2 regions of the Streptomyces sp. NPDC058157 genome follow, and region 1 is predicted to be linked to the other one. Evidence: predicted binding sites of a transcription regulator. Region 1 holds the regulator's gene; the other holds the start of a gene.
What was found. Region 1 encodes HspR, which represses chaperone genes until heat shock. Its sites were predicted from a motif close to TTGAGNNNNNNNNNCTCAA; they were not measured.
Positions count from the first base shown of each region.

Region 2: lon (endopeptidase La) is a predicted target of HspR. The motif match lies at 2,001-2,019, and genes of this name have one in related genera.

Region 1 covers NZ_JBHVUQ010000148.1:2,524-16,826, reverse strand. The annotation lists gene ACFVXK_RS28485 (aldose 1-epimerase) at 1-365, opposite strand, end outside; gene ACFVXK_RS28480 (SRPBCC family protein) at 444-1,301, opposite strand; gene ACFVXK_RS28475 (polyamine aminopropyltransferase) at 1,383-3,023, opposite strand; gene ACFVXK_RS28470 (DUF2617 family protein) at 3,149-3,667, opposite strand; gene ACFVXK_RS28465 (pyridoxal phosphate-dependent aminotransferase) at 4,361-5,545, shown strand; gene ACFVXK_RS28460 (hypothetical protein) at 5,553-6,701, shown strand; gene ACFVXK_RS28455 (YbjN domain-containing protein) at 6,723-7,265, opposite strand; gene clpB (ATP-dependent chaperone ClpB) at 7,389-9,980, opposite strand; gene ACFVXK_RS28445 (TIGR03618 family F420-dependent PPOX class oxidoreductase) at 10,093-10,512, shown strand; gene ACFVXK_RS28440 ((2Fe-2S)-binding protein) at 10,698-11,012, opposite strand; gene ACFVXK_RS28435 (hypothetical protein) at 11,012-11,284, opposite strand; gene ACFVXK_RS28430 (helix-turn-helix transcriptional regulator) at 11,387-12,454, shown strand; gene ACFVXK_RS28425 (heat shock protein transcriptional repressor HspR) at 12,544-13,008, opposite strand; gene dnaJ (molecular chaperone DnaJ) at 13,010-14,185, opposite strand; gene grpE (nucleotide exchange factor GrpE) at 14,225-14,303, opposite strand, start outside.
Region 2 covers NZ_JBHVUQ010000006.1:18,440-32,742, forward strand. The annotation lists gene ACFVXK_RS02835 (sulfurtransferase) at 1-609, shown strand, start outside; gene ACFVXK_RS02840 (DUF4097 domain-containing protein) at 711-1,457, shown strand; gene ACFVXK_RS02845 (RidA family protein) at 1,518-1,916, opposite strand; gene lon (endopeptidase La) at 2,042-4,438, shown strand; gene ACFVXK_RS02855 (MarR family winged helix-turn-helix transcriptional regulator) at 4,573-5,013, shown strand; gene ACFVXK_RS02860 (hypothetical protein) at 5,051-5,824, opposite strand; gene ACFVXK_RS02865 (nitrate- and nitrite sensing domain-containing protein) at 6,171-9,347, shown strand; gene ACFVXK_RS02870 (roadblock/LC7 domain-containing protein) at 9,344-9,820, shown strand; gene ACFVXK_RS02875 (DUF742 domain-containing protein) at 9,817-10,203, shown strand; gene ACFVXK_RS02880 (ATP/GTP-binding protein) at 10,184-10,837, shown strand; gene ACFVXK_RS02885 (styrene monooxygenase/indole monooxygenase family protein) at 10,884-12,149, shown strand; gene ACFVXK_RS02890 (NlpC/P60 family protein) at 12,095-13,270, opposite strand; gene ACFVXK_RS02895 (GNAT family N-acetyltransferase) at 13,475-13,993, shown strand; gene ACFVXK_RS02900 (SHOCT domain-containing protein) at 14,012-14,303, opposite strand, start outside.

The DNA.
Region 1 (14,303 bases):
AGCTTGAGGGAGTCCCCGGTCAGCTCGAAGGTCTGCGTCACCCGGCCGGCGTGGGGCCAGGGGTCGGCGAGGTCGAAGTAGAAGGACGCCGAGGTGTCGGTCACGGCGGCGGTCCGCCACGGCAGGTCGCGGCCGAGGCCGTGGATGGCGTGCGGGGGGTGGTTGAGGGGCAGCCGGTGGAGGGTGCCGCCGTCGCGGAACTCCCCGTTGGCGGTGCGGCCGCACCAGGGGACCATCGGGAAGGAGCCGTAGCGCGGGCCCTGGCGCAGCAGCTCGATGCCGTCGACGCGCAGGCTGCCGACGCGGCAGCCGTTCTCCTGGTCGACCGTGATGTCGGCGCCCCCGGCGCTCAGTTGCGTACTCATACGGCCGACCCTACGGCGATCGGGGTCGGCGGGCGCGTGGGCGGCGGCTCGGCGGCGGCTCGGCGGTTCAGCGGCGGTTCAGCGGCGGCGGCGCAGGGCCCGTCCGACGACCACCGCGGAGGCCAGGGCCAGGGCCGCGGCCGGGGCGATCCAGCGCAGGGCGGGGTTGTTCCCGGCGGACGAGGGGGCCGGGACGGGGGCGTAACGGCCGCGCGGCGGCGCGTGGTCGACCTCCTCCGCGCTGCGGCCGATCATCGTGCGGCGGGCATGGGCCGCCTCGGCCGGGGGGTTCGTGGGCGCGGTGGGATCGTCGGCGGCGTCCCCGAGCCCGGCACCCTCCGGGAGTCCGCCGAGTTCGGGCAGGTCGGCGAAGTCGGGGAGGTCGGGGAGGTCGGAGAAGTCCTCGCCCTGGAAGGGGTCCAGGGAGGACGGCGGCACCTCGGTGTCGAACACGGAGGCCGCGCCGGTCCCCGGCTCCCCCTCCGCCCCGGGCTCCCCGGGTCCGGCCTCCTCGGCCAGGTTGGCGCAGAGCCGGTCGAGCAGCCGCCGGACGGCGGTGGTCAGGGCCTCGGGGTCGAGGGCGGCGGTGCGCCCGTCGGCGCCGCCCTCCCCGGTGAACTCCAGCCGGGTCCCGCCGTCGTGGGGGGTCAGCCGCAGCACGACGGACAGCTTGACGCCGCCGTGGCCGCGCACCTCGGCGCCCTCGCAGTCGGCGGTGAAGTGCTCCGGGTCCCGCTCGGCGAGCGCCAGCGTCCCCCGGTAGGTGACGCTGCTGGAGCCGACGCGCAGCCTGAGCCGCCCGGTCACGGCCCCGGCGGCCGCGCCGGCGTCGGCGTCCTGCTGGAGTCCGGGCACGCAGCGCGCCATCCGGGCGGGGTCGCGCAGCACGGCGCGCAGATCGTCTGCCGGTACCGGTACGAACACCTGATGCTCCATGCAGCCGAGCCTACCGACGCGAGCCGCCCGTGCCCACGGACGCGACGGCGCGCGTCAGACAGGGCCCAGGAGTGGCGCGGGTCAGGAGTAGCGCGGGTGCGGGAGGGTGGAGGGCGGCAGGCCGGAGAGGCGGACGCGGGCCGCGTCCCGGGCGGCGTCCTGCAGGCCCCGGGTGGACACCGCGCGCAGGGCGGGCGTGTCGCGGTCCACCCGCAGCTCGGGGGTCCGTTCCCGGGCGGCGAGGACGAAGCCCCAGTCCTGCGGCGGGGCGTCGGTGGCGCCGAGGGCGCGGTCGGGCCCGGCGGCGAAGCCGGAGAGCCGGCCGCCCGCGCTGTAGGGGGTGGTGCGCAGGCCGGCGGCGCGCAGCGTGGACTCGACGGTCCAGTACGTACGGGGCCTGGTGCTCAGCGGTCCCGCGTGGACGGCGATGCGGCCGCCCGGGTTCAGGGCCCGTGCGGCCAGCCCGTAGAACTCCTGCGAGTACAGCTTGGTGCTCGGGGTGATGCCCGGGTCGGGGAGGTCGGAGACGATCACGTCGAAGCGGGCGCGGGCGGCGGGTCCGCGCAGCCAGCGGAAGGCGTCCTGGGAGACCACGCCCAGGCGGGGGTCCTCGTAGGCGCGGCCGTTCAGGGCGGAGAGCATCGGGTCGGTCCGGGCGAGCTCGACCACCCCCGGGTCGAGCTCGACGACGGTGACGGAGACGACGTCCGGGTAGCGCAGGACCTCGCGGGCGGCGAGCCCGTCGCCGCCGCCGAGGACCAGGACCCGGGCGTGCGGGCCGGTCATCGCGGGGTGGACCAGGGCCTCGTGGTAGCGGTACTCGTCGTAGCCGCTGACCCGCAGCCGCCCGTCGAGGTAGAGGTCGAGGGAGCGCGGGGAGCCGGTGGAGGGGCCGGTCAGCACCAGCTCCTGCACCCCGGTCTGCACGGCGACCCGCACCTCCCCGCCGTAGACGGCGGTGCGCGCGACGCGCTCGAAGTCGTCGGCGAGCAGGGTCGCGCAGGCGAGCCCGGCGAGGACCGCCGCGTTGACGGCGAGGAGCAGCCAGCGGCAGCGCCGGCTGAGGTCGCGGCGGAACAGCCACAGGACGAGCCCGCCGCCGACTACGGCGTTGACGGTGCCGGTGAGCATCGCCCCGGTGAGCTGGCCGAGGATCGGCAGCAGCAGGAAGGGGAAGGCGAGTCCGCCGACCAGGGCGCCCACGTAGTCGGCGGCGAAGAGGTCGGCGACGGCCCCGCCGGCGTCCTGTCTGCGGATGCGCTGGATGAGCACCATCAGCAGCGGGATCTCGGCGCCGATGAGCACCCCGATGGCGAAGGAGAACGCGACGAGCGCGGGCCGGGACTCGCCCAGCCAGGCGAAGCTCGCGTAGAGGGCCATGGCGGAGAACCCGCCCAGCAGGGCGAGCCCGGCCTCGATGGCGGCGAAGCCGAAGGCGGGGCGGGTGCGGAGCCGTTTGGCGAGGAGGGAGCCGACGCCCATCGCGAAGACCATGACGGACAGCACGACGGACGCCTGGGTGACGGAGTCCCCGATCAGGTACGAGCCGAGGGCGAGCAGCTCCAGCTCGTACACGAGTCCGCAGGCGGCACAGACGAACACCGTGGCCAGGACGAGGAGTCGGCCGGTCCGGGGCTGTACGGGCAGGGCGGCCGGGACGGTCTGCACGCCCCGCGGCTCCGCCGCCGGGAGCACCCCGCGGGGGGCGGAACGGTCGATCATGCAGCGAACCGTACGTCACCGCCCACTGACACCCTGTCACCCACATGGGTGTAAGTACCGCATCGATCCCGCCAGTTGGCCCAATACGCACCCAACCCGGCCGTACGGCACTGCGGCCCGGCGCGCTAGACCGGCGCCCCCATCCGGACGCCCACCCGGGTCCGGGTGGCCACCAGCTGCCCCTCCTGCGGGTACGCGTGCCAGGTCCGCCAGCGCACCTGCCCCTCGTGGTGCTGGGCGAGCATGGCGGTGAAGGCGTGCGGGTCGCCCGGGAAGGTGCCCGCCAGCCCGTTCGGGTGATCCGCGACCAGCGCGAGCAGCTCCTGGGCCCGTCCCGCGAAGGAGCCGCGCGAAAGGGTCTCCACGCGCGCCGCGAACTCGTACTCCCAGTCCCCCACCCGCTTCGCCACGCCCAGCGGCAGCGGCGTCCGGCTGCCGGGCATGCAGGCGACCGTCTCCGAACAGAGCACCTCGCCCTCCTCCAGGAGCACCTGATGGGAGGCCCCGAGCAGGCGCAACTCCACCTTCGCGTCCTGGAGCTGGAGGTTCAGTACGGCCAGGGCGGGCAGGCGGTCCCGTCCCAGGGCCCAGGCGAGATCGGCGGCACGCGTGTCGGTGTAGGTGGTCTGGAGGGTCGTGAGCATGAGTCGGCTCCGCAAACGCGCGAGGGAGAGGGGCCGGACCCCGCCAGCGGTATGCAACGGGTGGGGGGACACCGGCACGGGTCCGCAGGAAGTCCAGGGAGGTCCTCCGTGGACTGGTCTACTCAACCGAGGGAATCATGAAAGGCACGGCACTCACAGCGTTTTTACCCAACTTGACGGGGTTTACATCCCCTCGGGGGCTACCCGGTTCACGTGTTCACCAACAGGCCGTCCGTACGCCTTCGTACGCGCCCGAACAAGAAGACGCCCGAAGGAAGTTGTCCCCGCCGGGCGCCCTGTCCACACGGCCGCCGCCGCCCCGCTCCAGTGTCAGCTCCCTCCGCATCCGCCGCCACCGCAGGAGGAACCGCAGGACGATCCGCAGGAGGACGAAGAACCGCACGAGGACGAGGAGCCGCAGGAGGAGGAAGACCCCCCGCCGCCCGCCCACCAGCTGCCGCCGGAGCTCCCGCCCCCGCCGAAACCGCCCCCGCCGGAGAGCTTCCTCGCCACCCAGACGACCACCGCTGCGATCGCCCCCACGACCAGTACGACGACGACCATGGCCATCGCCCCCTTCCTGACGCCCCGGTCCCCCGGGGAACGGGATCCCCGCGTCCCGCGTGCAGGGGGGATTCCCGTGGCCCGAACCCGCCAAAGCACACTTGAGCAACTCCAGAGGTTCCCCGCAGGATGGCGCCCATGAGCGCACCCGCGGACAGCGACCGCCCCTTCCTCAACCGCCGCCTGGCGGCCTTCGGCACCACGATCTTCGCGGAGATGTCGGCCCTGGCCGCCCGCACCGGGTCGATCAACCTGGGCCAGGGCTTCCCCGACACCGACGGCCCCGCCGAGATCGCCGAGGCGGCCGTCCGGGCGATCCGCGACGGCCGCGGCAACCAGTACCCGCCCGGCCCGGGCGTCCCCGAGCTCCGCGAGGCGATCACCGCCCACCAGCAGCGCTTCTACGGACTCGGCTACGACCCCGACACGGAGGTCCTGGTCACCGCGGGCGCCACCGAGGCCATCGCCGCCGCCCTCCTCGCCCTCCTCGAACCGGGCGACGAGGTGATCGCCCTGGAGCCGTTCTACGACTCCTACGCCGCCTGCATCGCCATGGCCGGCGCCGTCCGCGTCCCGCTGACCCTGCGCGCCCCCGACTTCCGCCCCGACCTCGACGCCCTGCGCGACGCCGTCACCCCCCGTACCCGCCTGCTCCTGCTCAACACCCCCCACAACCCGACCGGCACCGTCCTGACCCCCGGGGAACTCGCCGCCATCGCCGAGCTGGCCGTCGAACGCGACCTCCTCGTCGTCACCGACGAGGTCTACGAGCACCTGGTCTTCGAGGGCGGCCACACCCCGCTGGCCTCCCTGCCCGGGATGCGCGAGCGCACCGTCACCATCTCCTCCGCCGGCAAGACCTTCTCCTTCACCGGCTGGAAGGTCGGCTGGATCACCGCCCCGCCCGCGCTCGTCTCGGCCGTCCGCTCGGCGAAGCAGTTCCTCACCTACGTCTCCTCCGGCCCCTTCCAGTACGCCGTCGCCGAGGCCCTCGCCCTGCCCGACACCTACTACGACGGCCTCCGCGCCGACCTCGCCGCCAAGCGCGACCTGCTCACCGAGGGCCTCACCGCCGCCGGCCTGCGGGTCTTCCGCCCGCAGGGGACGTACTTCATCACCACCGACATCTCCCCCCTCGGGGAGAAGGACGGCCTGGCCTTCTGCCGCGCCCTGCCGGAGCGCTGCGGGGTCGTCGCCATCCCCAACCAGGTCTTCTACGACGACCAGGAGGCCGGCGCCACCCAGGTCCGCTGGGCCTTCTGCAAGAAGACGGAGGTCCTGCGCGAAGCCGTGGACCGGCTGAGGGCCCTCTAGGCCGGCCGTGGGCGCCTCCACGCAGCGGACCGCGCCCGCCCCCGCGCGGACCCCTCCGAGACCGGTCCCGGCCCGCCCGGCCGGGACCGCGCTCGCCGTGTTCGCCGGCGTGCGCGGCGCCGGGGCGCTCGTGGTCTGCCTCGGGGCCTGGTGGGCCGGGCGCGACCCGGTCAAGGTGCTGGGGGGCTCCTGGGACTCCTTCTGGTACCTGTCCATCGCCTCCGGCGGCTACGGCCGCACCCAGATGTGGCCCGCCTCCGACTCCATCCAGAGCGACGCCGCCTTCTTCCCGCTGTACCCGGTCCTGGTGCACCTCTTCGGCGGCGGCCCCGTCGCCGGGCTCGCGGTGGCCTGGACGGCCGCCGCGGTGGCCGCCGTGGGCGTGTACCGGGTCGGGGAGCGGGTGCTCGGTGCGCGGGCCGGGGTGCTGCTCGTCGCGCTGTGGGCCTCGCTGCCGCACGCGGTGGTGCTGGACCTCGGCTACACCGAGCCGCTGCTGTGCGCGCTGGCCGCCTGGGCGCTGTACGCGCTGTTGCGCGGGCGCTGGATGTGGGCGGCCTCCCTGGCGGTGCTCGCGGGGCTGACCCGGCCGACCGGGATCGCCGTGGCCGCCGCCGTGAGCCTGCCGGCCCTGCGGGAGCTGCTGCGGGGCAACCGGGCGCCCGAGGTGTGGGCGGCCGGGCTGCTGGCGCCCGCGGGCTGGGCGGCGTACGTGCTGGCCGTCGGGGCGCGCCGCCGCGAGCTGCTCGGCTACTTCACCGTGCAGCGGCAGTGGGGCTCGCGCTTCGACTTCGGCGCGGGCACGGTCGCCTCCGTGGTCAAGGTCCTGACCGGCGGGAACGTGACCCTCCCGGTGGCCGTCACCGTGGCCACGCTGGCCGTGGCGGGGCTGTGCGCCGTGCTCCTGCTGCTGGACCGGGCGCCGCTGCCGCTGCTGGTGTACACCGCGGTGCTGCTGGTGATCACCCTCGGCGGGGCGGGGTTCTTCGAGTCGAAGCCGCGGTTCCTGCTGCCCGCGTTCCCGCTGCTGCTGCCGCTGGCCGCCGCGACGGCGAAAGCCCGGCCGCGCACGGCGGTCGCGGTGACCGCCGGCATGGCCGGGCTGTCGTTCGGCTACGGGGCGTACCTCCTGCTCGTGGCGAAGGTGCCCCTGTAACGGGCCGGGGGGCGGGGACGCCTACGCGTCGTCCCCGTCCTCGGAGCCGGAGTCGCCCTCGGCGGAGTCGATCTCCTTCTCCAGGCCGAGCTGCTCCACGAGCCACTTGTCGAACTCGATCGACGCGCGGACCCAGCTGACCGTGGAGGACACGAAGTGCTCCAGGCTGACGCCGGTGCCGATCAGCATCTGCGCCTCGCCGATGAGGCGGACCGAGCCGTCGTCGTGGGTGTGGCTGTAGACCTTGGGCCACAGGGTGCGGCGGTTCCAGTCGTCGATCGACTCGAGCAGCTGCGGCTTGTCGTCGAGGGCGTGGGGGCGGTCGTAGAAGGTCCGGACGGAGAAGACCTGCTGCTCGCCCTCACCGCGGAACATGAAGTACGTGCGGAAGTCCTCCCACGGCGCCGCGAGGTCACCCTCGTCGTCGAGGACGTACTTCAGCTCCATCTGCTCCAGGAGCTGCTTGACCAGGTCCTGGTCGGGGACGACGGGGCCCGCCGGTCCTGTCGCCTGCGGTTCGGGCTGCCCCCCGAAGTTCGGAATCGAGGCCGGGTCGATGCTCACCGTGTACTTCCCTTCGTGCGGATACAGCCATCCTCCACCATCGCGCCCACCCCCTGTCCACCCCCGCACCACCGATCCGCTCCGGGCGGACACGGGGGCGCGGCGGTCCTTACGGATGCGGGGCTACAGGGCCCGGCCGACCAGCAGGTCGTCACCGGCCACGTCGACCCGTACGGTGTCGCCGTCCCTGACCTCGCCGGACAGGATCTCCTTGGCCAGCCGGTCCCCGACGGCCGTCTGGATCAGGCGGCGCAGCGGGCGCGCGCCGTACGCCGGGTCGTTGCCCTTGTCGGCCAGCCAGGCCAGGGCCTCGGGCGTGACGTCCAGGGCCAGGCGGCGGTCGGCGAGGCGCTTGGCGAGGCGGGAGATCTGCAGCTCGGCGATGTGCGCCAGCTCGTCCCGGGTCAGGGCGGAGAAGACCACGAGGTCGTCGAGGCGGTTGAGGAACTCGGGCTTGAAGCTCGCCCGGACCACCTCCAGCACCCGGGCCTTCTTGTCCTCGGCGGAGGTCGCCGGGTCGACCAGGAACTGGCTGCCCAGGTTCGAGGTGAGGATCAGGATGGTGTTGCGGAAGTCGACCGTGCGGCCCTGGCCGTCGGTGAGGCGGCCGTCGTCGAGGACCTGGAGCAGGATGTCGAAGACCTCGGGGTGGGCCTTCTCGACCTCGTCCAGCAGCACCACGCTGTACGGGCGGCGCCGGACGGCCTCGGTGAGCTGGCCGCCCTCCTCGTAGCCGACGTAGCCGGGCGGGGCGCCGACGAGCCGGGCCACGCTGTGCTTCTCGGAGTACTCCGACATGTCGATGCGGACCATGGCCCGCTCGTCGTCGAAGAGGAAGTCCGCGAGGGCCTTGGCCAGCTCGGTCTTGCCGACGCCCGTGGGGCCGAGGAAGAGGAACGAGCCGGTCGGCCGGTCCGGGTCGGCGATACCGGCGCGGGTGCGGCGCACGGCGTCCGCGACGGCCCGTACGGCCTCGGTCTGGCCGATCAGGCGGCGGCCCAGCTCGTCCTCCATGCGCAGGAGCTTCTGGGTCTCGCCCTCCAGGAGGCGGCCGGCCGGGATGCCGGTCCAGGCGCCGACCACGTCCGCGATGTCGTCGGGGCCGACCTCGTCCTTGACCATGGCGTCCTTGGCGGGGCCGGCCTGCGCCTCCTCCTCGGTGGCCTCGGCCAGCTCGCGCTCCAGGGAGGGGATCTCCCCGTAGAGCAGCTTGGAGGCGGAGTCGAAGTCGCCGTCGCGCTGGGCGCGCTCGGCCTGCCCGCGCAGGTCGTCCAGGCGCTCCTTGAGCTCGCCGACCCGGTTGAGGGACTGCTTCTCCTTCTCCCAGCGGGCGGTGAGCCCGCGCAGCTCCTCCTCCTTGTCGGCGAGGTCCTTGCGGAGCTTGTCCAGGCGCTCGATCGAGGCCGGGTCGGACTCGTTCTTCAGCGCCAGCTCCTCCATGCGCAGCCGGTCGACGGAGCGCTGGAGCTCGTCGATCTCCAGCGGGGAGGAGTCGATCTCCATGCGCAGCCGGGAGGCGGCCTCGTCGACGAGGTCGATGGCCTTGTCGGGCAGGAAGCGGGAGGTGATGTAGCGGTCGGAGAGGGTGGCGGCGGCGACGAGGGCGCTGTCGTTGATGACGACCTTGTGGTGGGCCTCGTAGCGGCCCTTGAGCCCGCGCAGGATCGCGATGGTGTCCTCGACGGTGGGCTCGGCGACCAGCACCTGCTGGAAGCGGCGCTCCAGCGCCGGGTCCTTCTCGATGCGCTCGCGGTACTCGTCGAGGGTGGTGGCGCCGACCATCCGCAGCTCGCCGCGGGCCAGCATGGGCTTGAGCATGTTGCCCGCGTCCATGGCGGAGTCCCCGCCGGCGCCGGCGCCGACGACGGTGTGCAGCTCGTCGATGAAGGTGATGATCTGGCCCTCGCTCGACTTGATCTCGGCGAGGACGGTCTTGAGGCGCTCCTCGAACTCACCGCGGTACTTCGCTCCGGCGACCATGGCGCCGAGGTCGAGGGAGACGAGGCGCTTGTTCTTCAGGGACTCGGGGACGTCGCCCTTGACGATGCGCTGGGCGAGGCCCTCGACGACGGCGGTCTTGCCGACGCCGGGCTCGCCGATGAGCACCGGGTTGTTCTTGGTGCGGCGCGAGAGGACCTGGACGACGCGCCGGATCTCGTGGTCGCGGCCGATGACGGGGTCGAGCTTGCCCTCGCGGGCGGCCGCCGTGAAGTCGGTGCCGAACTTCTCCAGGGCCTTGTACTGACCCTCGGGGTCGGGGGTGGTCACCCGCCGTCCTCCTCGTGCGTTCTCGAAGGCGGCCAGCAGCTTCTTCGCGGTCGCGCCCTGGGCGGAAAGGACCTCACCGGCCGCGCCGCCCTTGGCGGCGACGGCGATGAGGAGGTGTTCGGTGGAGAGGTAGTCGTCGCCGAGGGCCTTCGCCTCGGAGTCGGCCTCGGCGAGCACGGCGAGCAGGTCCCGGCTGGGCTGCGGCGGCGCGACCGTGGAGCCGGTGACGCTGGGCAGGGCGGCGAGCAGCCGTTCCGCGCCGGCGCGGACGGCGGCCTGGTCGGCCTCGGTCGCGGCGAGCAGGTCGGTGACGTTCTCGTTGTCCTCGCCGGCGAGCAGGGCCAGCAGCAGGTGCGCGGGGGTCAGGTCGGCGTGGCCGTCCTTCACGGCCCTGCTGGTGGCCGCGTTCAGGGCGTCACGGCTCTTGTTGGTCAGCTCGGCGTCCACTCTCGGTTTCTCCTCTCCGGCGGGACTGTCACAACTCTGACTGGTTCAGCGTCTGCAAAGTTGAGTCTATTCCACTCAAGGCAGGATTCGGTCCGGACATATGCTTCGGGCCATGTCTGTTTCGAAGCCGGTCCACGACGTACTCAACCCGACGCCCGACTACCTCGCCTTCTGGCGGGAGCGGCACGTCTGCACCCTGACCACCCCGCGGCCCGACGGCACCCCGCACGTGGTCCCGGTGGGGGTGACCTACGACCCGGAGGCCGGGCTCGCGCGGGTGATCAGCAACAAGCACAGCAAGAAGGTGCGCAACGTCCTGGAGGCACCCGGCGGAGCGGCACGGGTCGCGGTGTGCCAGATGGAGGGCCGGCGCTGGGCGACGCTGGAGGGGCGCGCGGTGGTCCGCGCCGACGAGGCCTCGGTCGCGGAGGCGGTCGCGCGCTACGCGGAGCGGTACGGGCGGACGCCCTCGCCCAACCCCGACCGGGTGGTCCTGGAGATCACACTGGACCGCGCCATGGGGCGCGCCTGAGAAAAACGGCCGGATTCGAGCGGTCCTCGAGTGGACCCCCGGCATTTCTCAGCGGATCCTCACCCGGATGTCCTGTTCGGGCACTGGACGCGGACAGCACAACGGCGCCATCGTGGTCAGGTCCACGATGGCGCCGTTGTGTGGGGGAAGCACCTGGAGCGATCTGCAACGACGGGGGAATCGCCTCAGGCACTGCGGGGGGTGGCGGTGGTGATATCGGGTTCGAAGAGCTGGTGATCACGCTGATCGAGGTTGACGAAGACCATGCCGTACCGCACTTCGCAGCGGACGGGCTGCGGTGCGCCCCGGGGGCGGCGCAGGCAGCGGTAGGCACGGACGTCCTCGTCCTCCTCGCGCACGATGACGATCGGCTGGCCGAACAGGGTGACCATCAGCGAGTCGCCGGCATAGGGAATCGCCGTTGCGAGGTCGATGAACTGCCAGCCGGAGCGGTACGCCGAAGCCATCTCGCGCCGGAAGTCGCGGTCGTCGGGGGTCATCAGGCGGCCGACTTGGGGGTGAAGTTCCAGCCGCTGTCCGGCTCGCCGTTCGTCGTGGCGACCGAGCCACCGTCCTTCGGCGCGACGTTCCAGCCGCTGTCGCCGGAGGCCAGGTTGTTCCAGCCGCTGTCGCTCTCACTCGCCGGTGCGGCGTTCCAACCGCTGTCGGCCCGAGCGCTCCCCGCATCGCCATGGACGGCGCTGACTGCCCCAAAGACCGCAACAGCGGAGAAAACAACGGCAAGCGCCGAGCGAAGCATTCTCTTGTACATGGTCGGCTTCGTCCTCACTTGATGGAATCCTCTCCCCCGCACGTCAGACCATGGCTCATTCAGGCACGTTACGGCCACAGGGACGATGCATCATGTTCTTGCATGTTCAGGACCCTGGGGGGTGGAGATTTGCCCATAACAGACACAAACCCGACACATCCCCACCCCGTCACATCGATGTGCGACGAAGGTGCACGACTCTACGCAGCGGCGCTCAGCACGGGACGCGTGCCTCGGAGCGAAGTGGCAAACGCCCCCTGCCTGCTCGAATTCGCACTCCTGCGACCCGACCCGGATGACGCGAACCAGCTCCGCGCAGTTCCACCCTCGGTGGCACTCGCGCAGCGGCTGCAGCCGCTGGAGCGCGAGATCCAGGAGCGGCGGCGCAACGCCATCGACCTCACCGATGCATTCGAGCCGTTCCTGACCATCAGCGCACAGAACCCCGCCAACACCCACGCCATCACGGTGCTGGAGGGATTCGACCAGATCAACGCCGCCCTCGACCTGGCCACGGCCGAGTGCCACACGGAGATGCTGACGGTCCAGCCGGGCGGCGCGCGGCCGTCCTCCGCCCTCAGCGAGGCCCTGGAGCGCGACGCCCCGCTGATCGACCGCGGCGTGAGCATCCGCACGCTCTACCAGCACACGGCCCGGCACAGCCAGGGCACGCTCGCCTACGTGGACCGCATCTCCGCGGGCAAGGTGGAGATCCGCACCCTCGAGGAGCTCATCGAGCGGCTCATAGTGTTCGACCGGACCGTCGCCTTCATCCCCGCCAGCGACGACCGGCGCGTGGCGCTGGAGCTGCGCCACCCCGGGCTGGTGGCCTACCTCATCAAGGTGTTCGAGCAGCTCTGGCGCCGCGCCGTGCCGCTGACCGACGAGGTCACCTACACGCACAGCCCCGACGGCATCTCCGGCGTCCAGCGCTCCATCGCCCAGCTCCTCATCGAGGGGCACGTGGACGAGGCGATCGCCCGCCGGCTGGGGATGAACGTACGCACCTGCCGCGCGCACATCGCCAAGCTGGCCACCGCCCTCGGCAGCGGCAGCAGGGCGCAGCTGGGCTACCTCATCGCCCAGTCCGGCATCCTGCACAGCGGGAGCGACGGCGAGGCGGCCACGGGCTGCCAGGGGCCCGCTGACGGGCTCACCGCGCCCCGCTGAGGAAATCCCCGGGGGATATGCCGAAGGCCCCGCCGGGCCCCCACGAGGGGGCCCGGCGGGGCCTTCGCACGCACCTGTCGGCCGGGCCGTCAGTCCATCGGGCGCTTGGGACGCCAGACGACCAGGGCGCTGCCCGGCTGCGGCGGCTGGTACGGGACCAGGTCGCGGCGGTACGAGGCGTGCACCGCGGCCTCGCGGGCCTGGAGGGCGGCGGCCGCACCGTCCACGGCGGCGGACAGTTCGGCGACGCGCTGCTGGAGCGCGGCCACCTGGTTCTCCAGTTCGATGATCCGCTTGATGCCCGCCAGGTTGATGCCCTCGTCCTGGGACAGCTGCTGCACCGTGCGCAGCAGCTCGATGTCCCGGGCCGAGTAGCGCCGGCCGCGCCCGGCCGTGCGGTCCGGGGAGACCAGGCCGAGGCGGTCGTACTGGCGGAGGGTCTGCGGATGGAGTCCCGAGAGCTGGGCGGCCACCGAGATCACGTAGACCGGGGTCTCGTCGGTCAACTGGTAAGCCCCGTCACCGAAGCGGGACTGTCGTCGGCGGCCTTCCATGTCAAGCTCCCTTCGCGGACTCGAACAGCAGGGCGCGCGGATCCTCCGACCCGGTGGCGTCCCGGTACATCTCCAGGGCCTCGCGGGCCTTGTCGGACAGTTCCGCCGGTACCGCGACCTCCACCGTGACGAGCAGGTCGCCGCGGGTGCCGTCCTTGCGGACCGCACCCTTGCCGCGGGCCCGCATCGTACGGCCGGTCGGGGTGCCCGGGGGCAGCTTCAGCGTCACCGCCGGGCCGCCCAGGGTCGGGACCTTGATGTCGGCGCCGAGTGCCGCCTCGGCGATCGTGACGGGCACGGTCACCGTGAGGTTGTCGTCCTTGCGGCCGAACACCGGGTGCGTCCCGACGTGCACGACGACGTAGAGGTCGCCCGCCGGGCCGCCGCGCTCGCCCGGGGCGCCCTTGCCGCGCAGCCGGATCCGCTGGCCGTCGGAGACGCCCGCCGGGATCCGGACCTGCATGGTCCGGGAGGACTTGGCGCGCCCGCTGCCCTTGCAGACCTCGCAGGGGTTCTCCGCGATCAGGCCGCGGCCCTTGCAGTCGGCGCAGGGGTCGGTCAGCGAGAAGCCGCCGCCGCTGCCCCGGGAGACCTGCCCGGTGCCGACGCAGGTCGGGCACACCCGGGGGGTGCCGTTCTGGTCGCCGGTGCCCGAGCAGGCCTTGCAGGGGGCCTGCGAGGACATCCGCAGCGGGACCGTCGCCCCGTCCACGGCCTCCGTGAAGGAGAGCGTGACCTCGGACTCGATGTCCTGGCCGCGGCGCGGCTGGGTGCGGGTGCCCGCACCGGGGCCGGCGCCGCGGTTGAACAGGCCGCCGAAGACGTCGCCCAGGCCGCCGCCGAAGCCGCCCTGGCCGCCGCCCTGGGCGCCCCCGAAGAGGTCGCCCAGGTCGAAGTTGAACGAGCCGCCCCCGCCCGGACCGGGGCGGAAGCCCCCGTTGCCGAACAGGGCGCGGGCCTCGTCGTACTCCTTGCGCTTCTTGGCGTCGCCGAGGACGTCGTTCGCCTCGGAGATCTCCTTGAAGCGCTCCTCGGCCGAGGCGTCGCCCTTGTTGGCGTCCGGGTGGAACTCGCGGGCGAGCTTCCGGTACGCCTTCTTGATCTCGGCCTCGGTGGCGTCCTTCGGGACACCGAGGACCTTGTAGTAGTCCTTCTCGACGAAGTCCTTCGTGCTCATCCCCGGTGACCCTCCTCCCGGATACCTACATGGTGTGCGTCAGCCCTTGTCGGGGGCATCCGTGTCCTTGTCGGACGGCGTGTCGCCGTCGGCGGACTCGGACTTCCCGGCAGGGGCC
Region 2 (14,303 bases), on a different contig from region 1:
CTCGGGGTGGACGAGGACGCCCGCGTGGTCGTCTACGACGCCGCCGGGGTCTACTCCAGCGCCCGGGCCTGGTGGATGCTGCGGGCCATGGGCTTCGACCGGGCCGCCGTGCTCGACGGCGGGCTGCCCGCCTGGGCCGCCGCGGGGCTGCCCGTCGAGGACGGGCCGGCGGCGTACGACGGGCCGCGGGGCTCCTTCACCGCGCGGCCGCGCCCCGGCCTGCTCGTGGACGCCGCCGCCGTGGCCGGGGCCCTGGCCGACCCGGACGCCGCCGTGCTCGACGCCCGGACCCGGGAGCGGTTCGCCGGCACCGCTCCCGAGCCCCGGCCGGGGCTGCGCGGGGGGCACATGCCGGGCGCGCTGAACCTGCCGTTCGGCGAGCTCCAGGGGCCCGGGGGGCTGATGCGTCCGGCCGGGGAACTCCGGGCGGCCTTCGAGGCGTTGGCCGGGGAGCGGGAGCGGCTCTACTTCAGCTGCGGCTCCGGTGTCACGGCGTGCGTGCTCGCGCTGGGGGCGACCCTGGCCGGGTACGGGGAGACCGCGGTGTACGACGGTTCGTGGAGCGAGTGGGGGCTGCCCTCGGACCGCCCGGTGGCCGTCGGGGGCTGACGGGGGGCGACCGGGGGCGGCCGGGGGTGGTGCTGGCTCCACCCCCGTTTCGGAGGCCTGCACCCGCGCGCCGGGCGCCGCCGCTCGGCAGACTCGTCCGTATGGCATCTCACACCGCGTCAGCCCGTTTCGTCGTCACGGCCCTCGGGGCCGCCCTGCTGCTGTCCGGCTGCGGCCTGACGGGCGTGGGCCCGGTGAAGACCCTCGACGCCGACGCGACCGTCTCCGAGCCGGTCACGGCGGTGGAGCTGACCGGCGTCCGCAGCGGTGACGTCGAGGTCACCACGGGCTCCGGCACGGGGGTCACCGTCCGCCGGGTCGTCCACTACCGGGGCGGCACGGCCCCCGCGCCGCGGCAGCGGGTGTCCGACGGGGTGCTGAGGTTCCAGGACGGGTGCGGGGACGACTGCTGGATCGACTACCGCCTGGAGGTGCCCGCGGCGGCCGCCGTGCGGGTCGAGAGCAGCAGCGGGGACATCACCGTGCGGGGGGTCGCGCGGGCCGACCTGACCTCCTCGTCCGGGGACGTCCGGGCCGAGCGGATCACGGGCCCGGTGAAGATCCGTACGGCCTCGGGACGGATCACCGCCGACGGCCTGGAAGGGGCCGAGGCGGAGCTGCGCGCGGCCTCGGGGGACGTGCAGGCGGGGTTCGTGAAGGCTCCGGCCTCGGTGTCCGTCACCACCAGTTCGGGCGACATCGGCGTGACGGCCCCGCAGGGCCCGTACCGGCTGTCGGTCGACACGGGCTCCGGGAGCCGGGACGTCCGCCTGGACGGCAGCCAGGACGCCCCGTCCCGGATGACGGTCCGCACCGCCTCGGGGGACGTCCGCCTCTCGGCGCCGTAGCCGGCCCCGGCCCCGGCCCCGGTCCCGGCCCCGGCCCCGGTCCCGGTCCTGGTCCCGTCCTCAGTCCTCGTCGAGGATCGCGTCGAGCTCCACCTCGACCAGCCAGGCGGGGTCGATGAAGCGGGACACCTCCACGAAGGTGGTCACCGGGCGGATTCCGGCGAAGCGCTCGCCGTGGGCCCGGGCGGCCTCCTCCCAGCGGGTGATGTCGGTCAGCATGATCCGCGTGCGCACGGTGTGCTCCAGGGAGGCGCCCGCCTCCTCCAGGGCCCGCTGGGCGATGTCGAGGCACCGCACCGTCTGGGCGTGGACGTCGCCCGGGCCGACGGTGGAGCCGTCGTCCCCGATGGGCGCCGTGCCCGCGACGGCCACGTGCCGCCCCAGGCGCACCGCGCGCGAGAAGCCGATCCGGGGTTCCAGGGGGGAGCCCGAGCTGACGGTTCGTCGTATGTCTGCCATGGCGTCATGGTGCTACGAGGGGGGGTGCGGGGGTGTTCGCCCCAGGCGAACGGAAGTTGGGGAACATTGCCGGGCGCAGAAGCATTGAGTCGGCATAGCTCAACTTCACTGCCGGAGGGAAGATCATGGCTTCGACGTCCGTAACGCTCACCCTGCCCGTGCTGCCGCTCGACGACGAGGTCGTGCTGCCCGGGATGGTCGTCCCGCTGGACCTGTCCGACGCCGAGGTACGCGCCGCCGTCGAGGCCGCGCAGGCGGCGCGCGGCAGCGGGAAGCCCCGGGTCCTGCTCGTGCCGCGGGTCGACGGGAAGTACGCCGGGATCGGCGTGCTCGGCACCGTCGAACAGGTCGGACGGCTCTCCGACGGCGATCCCGGGGCGCTGATCCGCGGGCGCGGCCGCGTCCGGATCGGCGCCGGGACCACCGGGCCCGGGGCGGCGCTCTGGGTCGAGGGGGAGACCGTGGAGGAGAAGGTGCCCGACCCGCTGCCCGGGGCGGTCGCCGAGCTCGTCAAGGAGTACAAGGCGCTCGCCACCAGCTGGCTCAAGAAGCGCGGCGCCTGGCAGGTCGTGGACCGGGTGCAGCAGATCGAGGGGGTGTCGGCGCTCGCCGACAACTCCGGGTACTCGCCGTTCCTGACCGTGGCGCAGAAGGTCGAACTGCTGGAGACCGCCGACCCGGTCGCCCGGCTGCGGCTCGCCGTCAAGGCGCTCTCCGACCACCTCGCCGAGCAGGACGTGGCCGAGTCCATCGCCAAGGACGTCCAGGACGGCGTCGAGAAGCAGCAGCGCGAGTTCCTGCTGCGCCGCCAGCTGGAGGCCGTCCGCAAGGAGCTGCGCGAGCTGGGCGGGGAGAAGGAGGGCGAGGAGTCCGACGACTACCGCACCCGCGTCGAGGCCGCCGACCTGCCCGAGAAGGTCCGCGAGGCCGCGCTCAAGGAGGTCGACAAGCTGGAGCGCTCCAGCGACCAGAGCCCCGAGGGCTCCTGGATCCGCACCTGGCTGGACACGGTGCTGGAGCTCCCCTGGAACGAGCGCAGCGAGGACCGGTACGACATCCAGGGCGCCCGGGCCGTCCTCGACGCCGAGCACGCCGGGCTGAACGACGTGAAGGACCGCATCACCGAGTACCTCGCCGTGCGCAAGCGGCGCGGCGAGCGGGGCATGGGCGTCATCGGCGGCCGGCGCGGCGGCGCCGTGCTCGCGCTCGTCGGGCCCCCCGGCGTCGGCAAGACCTCGCTCGGCGAGTCCGTGGCCCACGCCATGGGCCGCAAGTTCGTCCGCGTCGCCCTCGGCGGCGTACGGGACGAGGCCGAGATCCGCGGCCACCGCCGGACCTACGTCGGCGCCCTGCCGGGCCGGATCGTCCGGGCGATCAAGGAGGCCGGGTCGATGAACCCGGTCGTGCTCCTGGACGAGATCGACAAGGTCGGCTCCGACTTCCGCGGCGACCCGGCGGCCGCCCTGCTGGAGGTCCTGGACCCGGCGCAGAACCACACCTTCCGCGACCACTACCTGGAGGTGGAGCTCGACCTGAGCGACGTGGTCTTCCTGGCCACGGCCAACGTGCTGGAAGCCATCCCCGAGGCCCTGGCCGACCGGATGGAGCTGGTCCGCCTCGACGGCTACACCGAGGACGAAAAGGTCGTCATCGCCCGCGACCACCTGCTGCCCCGCCAGCTGGAGCGGGCCGGGCTGACCGGTGAGGAAGTGGTCCTGGAGGAGGAGGCCCTGCGCAAGCTCGCCGGGGAGTACACCCGCGAGGCGGGCGTGCGCACCCTGGAGCGGTCCATCGCGCGGCTGCTGCGCAAGGTCGCCTCGCAGCACGAGCTGGGCGAGCGGGAGTTCCCGTTCTCCATCGGCGCGGGCGAGCTGCGCGGCCTGATCGGTCGGCCGCACCACGTGCCGGAGTCCGCCCAGGACCCGGCGGAGCGGCGCACGGCCGTCCCCGGCGTGGCCACGGGCCTCGCCGTGACCGGCGCCGGCGGGGACGTCCTCTTCGTCGAGGCCTCCCTCGCCGACCCGGAGACGGGCGCGGCCGGGCTGACCCTGACCGGGCAGCTGGGCGACGTGATGAAGGAGTCGGCGCAGATCGCGCTCAGCTTCCTGCGCTCGCACGGCGCCGAGCTGGAGCTCCCGGTCGCCGACCTCAAGGACCGGGGCGTGCACATCCACTTCCCGGCGGGCGCCGTCCCCAAGGACGGGCCGAGCGCGGGCATCACGATGACCACGGCGCTGGCTTCCCTGCTCTCGGGCCGCCAGGTCCGCACGGACGTGGCCATGACCGGCGAGGTCTCGCTGACCGGGCGGGTACTGCCCATCGGCGGGGTCAAGCAGAAGCTGCTCGCCGCCCACCGGGCCGGGCTGACCACGGTGATCATCCCGAAGCGCAACGAGGCCGACCTGGACGACGTCCCCGGCGAGGTGCTGGAGGGGCTGGAGGTGCACCCGGTGACCGACGTGCGCCAGGTGCTGGAGCTGGCCCTCGCCCCGGCGGTGGTCTCCTTCACCAAGGCCGCCTGACCGGCGCGGCCGCACCGCCGCCAGGCCCGGGACCCCGTATCGGCGGGGCCCCGGGCCTGCGGCGCGCGCCCTGGGAAATACTGGTCCCGTACCGGGGTGCCAGGCTCGCACCCCATCACCGATGGGAGCGGCACGTGCACGGCAGTGAAGACCAGGAGTTCCTCGCGCTGGAGCGGGAGCTGTCCGTCTTCCTCCGGCGGGCCCGGGCCTCCTCCGGCGAGATGGCCCGCGCCCTGCACCCGGAGCTGGAGCCCGCCGCGTACGGGCTGCTGGTCCGGCTGGAGGCCGCCGGCCGCCAGCGGGCCACCGAGCTGGCCGCCTACTTCGGCGTGGGCAAGGCCACCATGAGCCGCCAGCTGCGCGCCCTGGAGCTGCTGGGCCTGGTCGCCCGCGAGCCGGACCCCGCAGACGGCCGCGCCTTCCTCGTCGGCCTCACGGAAGAGGGCCGGGCCCGGTTCCTGCGCGTCCGGGGGGCCCGGCGCGAGCAGTACATGCGCAAGCTGGCCGACTGGGACCGCGGCGAGGTCGCCGAGCTGGCCCGGCTGCTCAACCAGCTGAACTCCGGCGAGGAGTAGGACCCCCGCAGCCGCGCCCGCCGCAAGGCGTCGACGCTCACAGCTCCGCGTACACCGCCGAGGCGTCGTCGTGGCGCTTGTGGCGGGCCGGCGGGCGCAGCGGGTCGGACTCGATGGCCCGCACCCGGCCGATCAGCCCCCGCGCCCCCTCCTCGCGCAGCACGTCCAGGCAGGCCGCCCAGTCGCCCTCCCCGAACGTGTCCGTCCACCGGCTGGCCCCGTCCGTCAGCGCGGCCAGCGCACCCACCTCCCGGCGCGGGGTGCGCCCGACGACCGCCCGGGCCGCCACCGAGGGGTCGGCGGCGGCGGTGAAGAAGCCGCCCTCGGCATTGCGCAGCGCGTCCGTGGCCGCCACCGAGCGGCGCACCCCGTCGGGGATCCGGTCCAGCCGGTCGTCGAGCACCGCCGTGACCCCGCCGCCGGGGGCCCGCAGCAGGAGCACGGAGTCCGAGAGCACGAGGTGCTCCACGCCCACCGCGTCCCAGCGGACCATCACCACCGTCGCCTGCGGCGTCCGGACGTGAGAAAGGTCACAGGTGTGGCGGTGGGCGTCGGCCGTGTCCCCGATGGCCCGGGCCAGGATCCGGTCGAGCGGCATGTCCCGCCGCGATCCGGACAGTTCGGTCAATCGACCACCCAGGCGGGTGGCGAACCAGGGCACTCCGTGCGCGCAGCCGTCGTCCCCCCGGGGCGGAGTGACCCCGTCCAGGACCACCACAACACCCCCTCCCGCCGCAGGTGTCGACGCCGACACCCAGTCCTCGTTGGGGCGTTCGGCGCTGCCGGGGGCCGAAGCCAGGTCGATGCGCATACGGACATCCTGCCCTTCGGGCCCCTGTGCCGCCGGTCAGGTCCGTACCAATGCCGGAATGGGTACCGCCGGTAAATGTGGGCGGGCATATTGCCAAAGCCCGCCCCGACCTTCAACCGCCCGTCCACGGACGGCCCCTGGCACGCCGTGCCCGAGTTGGTCGGCCACTCCTCCGTGATGTTCACTCCTTCGAGTGGCCGGGTGGGCGATGTGCGGCTCTCCTCCCAACACACTGCGAAGGTCTGAGGCGGTACGAGGGGGCAGGGGGCGTTTACTTGTTGACCGGCCGTTACCTCGGCCACACGAGTAGACGAGCACGACCCCACGTACAGGATTGCGAGCACCGGTGCAGAAGAAGCGGTCTCGGAAGAACGGCACCGCCAGCGCCGACGGACCCGCCAAGGCAGGACGCCGCGTGCGCGTCCGCAGCAGGCTGGTCGTCGGAGTAGCAGTCGCCGGACTCACCGTCCTCGCGGCCGGCACCCCCGCCGTCGTCTCCGCCACCAGGGAACTGGACGACTCCCAGCGACTCGTCACCCTCGCCGAGCAGACACAGCACACCCTCACCCTCGTCCACCTCCTCGGCGACGAGCGCGACGCCGTCGTCGAGTACGTGGCCAAGGGCCGCCCCGGCAGCGCCAAGGCGCCCGTCGACGAGCGCACCGCGCGCACCGACCGGACGCTCGCCGAACTCCGCCCGGAGGCCGACGAGGACCTCGCCCGCGCCCTCGGCCACATCAAGGCCGCCCGCGCCGAGGCCGTCGACGGCAAGGGCACCGCCGTGGCCGCCCAGCAGGCCTACACGGGCCTCCTCACCGAACTCCTCGCCCCCGGCGACCGGCTCGCCGAGCTCACCCCGCCGCGCGCCGACGCCGCCCTCGCCGTCACCCGGCCCATGGCCCCCCTCAGCCAGGCCGTGGACCAGGCCTCCGCCACGCGCGGACTGCTCCTCGCCGCCCTGGCCGTCCCCCGCGCCGAACAGGCCCCGGGCAACGCCGCCGCCGACGAGCTCAGCGCCGCCGCCCAGCGCTCCCGCGTCCGCGAACAGGCCGCCCTCGACGACTTCAACCGGTCCGCCCGCCCCGACGTGCGCCAGACCCTGGCCGCCACCGTCACCGGCCCCGAGGTCAAGACCGCCGAGGACCAGCTCAAGCGCCTCACCGAGCGGCCCACCCTCACCGCCGCCGAACGCAAGGCCACCGACCCGGGCGCCCTCGCCTCCGCGCTGACCGCCCGCCTCGACCGCATGCGCTCCGTCGAGGCCACCCTCGCCGGCCAGCGGGCCGCCGCCCTCGCCACCCTGCGCGACGACGACGTCACCCGGCTGGAGCTCATGGTCGCCGGACTCGGCGTCCTCTTCCTCTTCGTCGTCGGCTTCACCACCGGCGTCGCCCGCTCCCTGACCCGGCCCCTGTCCGTACTGCGCCGCGGCGCCGAGCGGCTGGCCACCCCCGAGGGCTCCCAGGAACCGGTCCGCTTCACCGGCCGCAACGACGAGTTCGCCGAGGTCGTCCGCCACCTCAACGCCGTCCGCGAGCAGACCGTCGCCCTCCACACCAAGGTCGCCGGACTCGACGCCGACCGGCGCCGGCTCATCGGCCGCAACGAGGCCCTCGCCACCAGCCGCGAAGCCCGCGAGCAGGAGCTGGCCACCACCCGCAAGGCCCTCGAAGGGGAACTGGCCGAGCTGCGCGCCGGGCTCGAAGAGCACCGCCGCATCATGTCGACCACCTCGGTCTCCCTCTCCCTGCGCACCCTCGGCCTCGTCGAGCGCCAGCTCGCCGTCATCGAGGAACTGGAGTCCAAGGAGGGCGACCCCGACCGGCTCGCCACCCTCTTCAAGCTCGACCACCTCGCCACGGTCATGCGCCGCCACAACGAGAACCTCCTGGTCCTCGCCGGGCAGGAGCACGGCCACGGCCAGAGCCTGCCCGTGCCGCTGGTCGACGTCATGCGCGCCGCCGTCAGCGAGATCGAGCGCTACGAACGCGTCGACCTGACCACCCTGCCCTCCTACACGCAGGTCGCCGGGCACGCCGCCGACGACATCTCGCACGTGGTCGCCGAGCTCCTGGAGAACGCCACCACCTTCTCCCCGCCGGAAGCCAAGGTGAAGGTCTCCGGCCACCTCACCGACGCCGGCGACGTGGTGCTGTCCGTCGTCGACGAAGGCATCGGCGTCACCGGAGACCGGCTCGACTCCCTCAACTCGCGCCTCTCCACCCCCGAGGCCTACGACGAGGAGCCCGAGGCCGAACACGGCCTGGGCCTCGGCCTGTACGTGGCCGGCCGCCTCGCCGCCCGCCACGGCGTCACCGCCGAGCTGCGCACCGCCGCCCACGGCGGCACGGAGGCCCTCGTGGTCATCCCGGCCGCGCTGCTCCCGGACGCCCCGCCCGCCTCCCCGGTCCACAGCCTGGGTTCCGCCGGTGCGCCCGCGTACCAGCTGCCCGGCGTGATCGCCGAGGCGAACGAGCACACCCTCCCGCCCCGCCTGCGCCCCCAGCCGACGGACGCCCCGGCCCCCGAAGAGGCCGCCAGGGTGGTCACGCTGGCCGAGGCCTTCGAGGCGGAGCCGGGGGAGTCGGCGGTGGGCGAGGACGCCGGGATAGGTGCCCCCGCCGAGGAGGAGGGCGCCGCCGCGTCCGGGGAAGCCGGGGGCGGGGTGGACTCCGTCGCGTCCGAGTCCGCGTCCGAGTCCGCGTCTGCGTTCGACTCGGAGTACGCGGCCGACGCCGACGCCGATTCCGACTCCGATTCCACCGAGTACGCCGCCGCCGACCTGGTGGCGGAGGCCTTCGGGGCCGGTGCCTTCACGAAGCGCGCCGCCGCCGATGCCGCCGCCGATGCGGACGCCACCGCTGACGACGCCGAGCAGCCCGCCCGTGTCGTCCCGCTGGCCGAAGCCTTCGAGGACGCCCAGCTGCCCCCGGCCGACCAGGTCTTCACCGCCTCCGCCCCCGCGGCGGAGGCGCCGGGCGGGGGCCGTCCCGAGGAGGAACTCCTCGCGCGGGTCGTGGCCGACGCCGATGCGGACGCCTTCGCGGTGGCCGACCCCGCCGAGGGGGACGCCGCCGGGGAGCCGGGCACCGCGCCCGGTGGCCCCGTACGCAAGGCAGGACTGCCGCGCCGGGAACGCAGCGACGCCGACCAGGGCGGACACCGACGGGCCCCCGACGCCGAGGACGGCTTCGTCCCCCGCCAGGGCAGCCACCCCGAGCCCGGCGGCACCGAAGCCGTCACCGCCAAGGGCCTTCCCAAGCGCACCCCGCGCGCCGTGGCCGCCCCCGGCGGCGGCGCCGGACGCCCCGCCGCGGCCCGCCCCGAGCCGCGCCGGGTCGACGCCGAGGAACTGCGCCGCCGTCTCGGCGGCTTCTACCAGGGCGCCCAGGACGGGCGCCGGGTCGTCGCCGCCGAACTCGCGCAGGACCAGCGGCAGACCCCGGGGGGTCCGGGGGCCCAGGAGGCCCACGGACAGGGACACACCGATCAGGGGGACACCGCACAGGAGGCACGCACATGACCGCGCCCAGTACGTACGGACTGAGCAGCCAGGCCCGCAACCTGCAGTGGCTGCTGACCGACCTGGTGGAGGAGGTGCCCGGGGTCAACTCCGTGGCCGTCGTCTCCTCGGACGGTCTGCTGCTGCTCTCCTCCGAGGCCGCCCCGGAGTCCGGCAAGGCCGCCCGCCCCAAGGGCCCCCGCGGCGCCTCCGCCGACCTCGCCACCATCGTGTCCGGTCTCGGCAGCCTCACCACCGGCGCGGCCGCCCTCATGGAGTTCGGCTCGGTCAAGCAGACCATGGTGGCGATGGAGAACGGCTCCGTCTTCGTCATGTCCATCAGCGACGGCTCCCTGCTGGGCGTGCACGCCACGCCCGACTGCGACATGGGCGTCGTCGCCTACCACATGGCCCTGTTCGTCGGCCGGGCCGGCCACGTCCTGACCCCCGAAGTCCGCAGCGAGCTGCGCCAGTCGATGGAGAACACCTCGTGAGGAGCCCGGCCGCCTCCGACCGACTTCCGATACGCGGGGCCGACCGGCGCCCCGCCCGCGTCCGCCCGTACTCCCTGACGGGCGGCCGCACCCGCTTCACGCAGGTGCTGCTCGTGGAGACCTTCGTCGCCACCCTGGACGCCGCACCGGCCAAGACGCCCGACCGGATGCCCGAGATGGCCGCCATCGTCGAGGTATGCCGGCGGATGCGGACCATCGCCGAGATATCCGCGCTCCTGAAACTGCCGCTCGGCGTGGTCCGGGTCCTGGTCAGCGACCTCGCCGACCAGGGCCGGATCCGCGTCTACGGCACGGGGCACGGCACCGGCCGCCCCGACCGCGCGCTGCTGGAAAGGGTGCTCGATGGCCTTCGCCGTCTCTGAAGCCGTCCCCGACACCGTCACCGGTCCGGACACCGCGCTCCTGCTGGACGACGAACCCGTCCAGCCGTGGCAGTACGACCGCTCGCGCGCGCCCGTCGCCGTCAAGGTGCTGGTCGCGGGCGGGTTCGGGGTCGGCAAGACCACCTTCGTCTCCTCCGTCTCCGAGATCACCCCGCTGCGCACCGAAGCGGTGATGACCCAGGCCAGCGTCCCCACCGACGACCTGACCGGGACCCCGGACAAGAACACCACCACCGTCGCGATGGACTTCGGCCGCATCACCCTCGCCGACGACCTCGTGCTCTACGTGTACGGGACCCCGGGCCAGGAGCGGTTCTGGTTCATGTGGGACGACCTGGTGCGCGGCGCCATCGGCGGCCTGGTGCTCGCCGACACGCGCCGGCTGCGCGACTGCTTCCCCGCCCTCGACTACTTCGAGAGCTGCGGGCTGCCCTACGCCGTCGCCGTCAACCACTTCGAGGGGTCGAAGGAGTACGAGCCGGAGGACGTGCGGGAGGCGCTCACCATCCCGCCGGACGTCCCCGTCGTGATCATGGACGCGCGGCGCCGGGACACGGTCGTCGAGTCCCTGCTGACCCTGGTGGGCCACGCGCTGGACGCCACTCCCGCGTAGCCGGCCGAGCCCGTTGTGCCCGTACTGCCCAGATTGAGAACGTGAGATGCGCAGGATACTTGTCGTGGGGGCCGGGCAGTCCGGCCTCCAGCTCGCCCTCGGCCTCCAGGCGAAGGGCTACGAGGTCACCCTCATGTCCAACCGGACGGCGGACGAGATCCGCACCGGGCGGGTCATGTCCACGCAGTGCATGTTCGACTCCGCGCTCCGGCACGAGCGCGACCTCCAGCTGAACTTCTGGGAGCGGCAGGCCCCCAGGATCGAGGGGCTCGGCGTCTCCGTCGCCGCTCCCGACGGCGGCCGCGCCGTCGACTGGCTCGGCCGCCTCAAGGGCTACGCGCAGTCCGTGGACCAGCGCGTGAAGATGGCCGGCTGGCTCGACGTGTTCGTGCAGCGCGGCGGGCAGCTGGTCATCCACGGCGCGTCGGTCGCCGACCTGGACTACTTCTCGCGGGCGTACGAGCTGGTGCTGGTCGCCGCCGGCAAGGGCGAGCTCGTCTCCATGTTCGGCCGGGACGCGGCCCGCTCCCCGTACGACAGCCCCCAGCGCGCCCTGGCCGTGGCGTACGTGCACGGGCTCGGGCCCCGCCCCGAGCACCCGGACACCGACGCCGTGCGCTGCAACCTCGTGCCCGGCGTCGGCGAGCTGTTCGTCATGCCGACGCTGACCACCTCGGGGCGGGCGGACATCCTGTTCTGGGAGGGCCTGCCGGGCGGGCCGCTGGACGCCTTCCGGGGCGTCAACGACCCGGGCGAGCACCTGGAGCTCACGCTGGAGCTCATGGAGAAGTTCGTGCCGTGGGAGTACGCGCGCGCCACGAAGGTCGAGCTGACGGACGCCGGCGGCACGCTGGCCGGCCGGTACGCGCCCGTGGTGCGCAAGCCCGTCGGGCGGCTGCCCGGCGGCGGGCTGGTGCTGGGGGTGGCGGACGTGGTCGTCGCCAACGACCCGATCACCGGGCAGGGCGCGAACGCCGCCGCCAAGTGCGCGGCCTCCTACCTGTCGTCGATCCTGATGCACGGCGACAAGCCGTTCGACGAGTCCTGGATGAAGGCCACCTTCGACAAGTACTGGTTCACCACGGGCAAGCCGGTCACCCAGTGGAGCAACGCCATGCTGGGCGCCCCGCCGGAGCACGTGCTGGACCTGATCGGGGCGGCCGGGCGGTACCAGCGGGTGGCGGATCGATTCGCCAACGGCTTCGACAACCCGGCCGACTTCGACGCGTACTTCTACGATCCCGAGGACGCGGAGGACTACCTGGCGGAGGTCGCGGAGGCGGCCGAGGCCGGTTCCCCGTCCGTGTCGTAGCCCCGGTCGTCCGCGGCGCCGTCGCCCGTCGCCGAAGGCTCCGGCAGCGGCGGCGGGGTGAAGTGGGTGAGCGGGGTCCCGTCCGGGTCGGGGCGGACCGCGCCCAGGAGCGGGTTCGCCGCGATCGGGGACACCTTGACCTTCGCCCCCGGACGGGGGGCCTGGATCACCTTGCCGTCGCCGATGTAGAGGGCCACGTGCGTGGCCTTGGGGAAGTAGACGACGAGGTCACCGGGGCGCAGCCGGTCCAGCGGCACCCTGGGCAGCTGCGCCCACTGCTCCTGGCTGGTCCGGGGGATGGACCGGCCGGCGTGCTCCCAGGCCTGCGAGGTCAGCCCGGAGCAGTCGAAGCTCGCCGGTCCCTCGGCGCCCCACACGTACGGCTTGCCGATCTGGGCGGCGGCGTAGCGCAGGGCGGAGTCGCCCGCGGCGGTGGGCGGGGTCGTACGGGCGGGCAGCCGGCCCGAGTCCAGCAGGCTGCGCTGCGCCCCGGCGGTGACGGCCGCCTCCCGCGCGCCGAGCCCGGCGAGTTCGGCGGGGGTCAGCGCGGCGAGCAGCCGCTCGACCTCCTTGAGCCGGCCGGTGACCTCCCGCTGGGCCTCCTTCTGCCGGGCCGCGAGGGACTGCTGGGCGTCGAGGGCCTTGCGGGCGGCGTCGGCGAGCGCACCCGCCTGCTCGCGGTCCCGTTCCAGCCGTGCCACGACCCCGGCCCGCCGGGCCCCCTCGCGGGCGGCGAGGCGCCGCTGGTCGAGGGCCTGCTGGGGGTCGCCGGAGAGCAGCATCCTCAGGTAGGGGGAGAGGCCGCCGTTCTGGAGCCCCTGGTACTGCTCCCGGGCGAGCCGTCCGGCGCCGGCGCGCTCGGAGTCCAGCGCGGAGCGGGCCCTGCCGAGGGCGGAGCTGAGCCGCCCCTCTTCCGCCCGGCGGGCCTTGAGGGCTGCTTCGGCGGCGTTGTAGACCTCGGCGGCCTCCTCGGCCTGCTGGTACAGCCCCTGCAGCCGCGTGAGCAACTCCCCGACGGGCTCGGCCCGGGCGGGGGGCGGGGGGCCGGCGGTGACGAGGAGGGTGGCGGCGGCGAGACAGCTGAGGCCGAGGCCGAGGGGGCGGTGCAGTCGTTTTGTCATGTAATCACCTCCGCTGGCTGATGCTGCCACGGGGGCGGGCGGGGGCCGGCGAGGCGGCGCGGCGGGGGAGCGGGGGGTCACCCGGGTGGGGGTCCACGGGGGCGACGGCCCCCGTGCGTGCGGATCCCCTCGACGACGGGGGCCGGTCCACACCACCGGAGTGACGTAACCCCCCTGTAACGCCCTCCCGTTACCGTCACCCGCATGGACAAGACGGTGATCCTGGTCCGGCCCGGTGTCGCGGACGACCTCGAACAGCTGACCCGCATCTACAACCACTACGTCGCCGAGACGCCGGTCACCTTCGACGTCGAGCCGCTCACCGTCGAGCAGCGGCGGCCGTGGCTGCTGGCCCATCCGGACTCCGGCCCGCACCGGCTCCTCGTCGCCGAGGAGGGCGGAAAGCTCCTCGGCTACGCCACGAGCAGCGCGTTCCGTCCGAAGGCGGCCTACGCGACCTCCGTGGAGACCAGCGTCTACCTCGCCCCCGAGCACGTCGGCCGCGGCGTCGGCAGCCTCCTGTACACCGCGCTGTTCGAGGTGCTGGAGCGGGAGGACGTCCATCTGGCCCTCGCCGGGATGACCCTGCCCAACGAGGCCTCCCGGCGGCTCCACGAGCGGTTCGGGTTCCGCCCCGTCGGCCGCTTCGAGGGGGTCGGCCGGAAGTTCGGCGTCTTCTGGGACGTCGCCTGGTTCCAGAAGACGCTGGGCGAGGAGGGCTAGCCCCCCGAGGAGCCGCGGTCAGCCCTCCAGCAGCTGCCCCTTGGCCCGGGCGAATTCCTCCGGCGTCAGCAGCCCCTCCCGGGCGAGGTCGGCCAGCTGGGTGAGCTCCTGGACCAGGGTCCCGTGTGCGGAGGGGGCCGTCGGCGGCCGGGGTCCGGCGGCCGGCCGCGGAAGCGGGCGGGCCATCGCGTCGGCCTCGTCGACCGCCTCCGCCCGGGCCGCCGGTCCCACGGCCCCCGCCGCCTCGGCCAGGGCCTCGGCCTCGTCCTCGGCGAAGGCCTCCGCCAGGGCCTCCTCGCCGGCCTCCCCG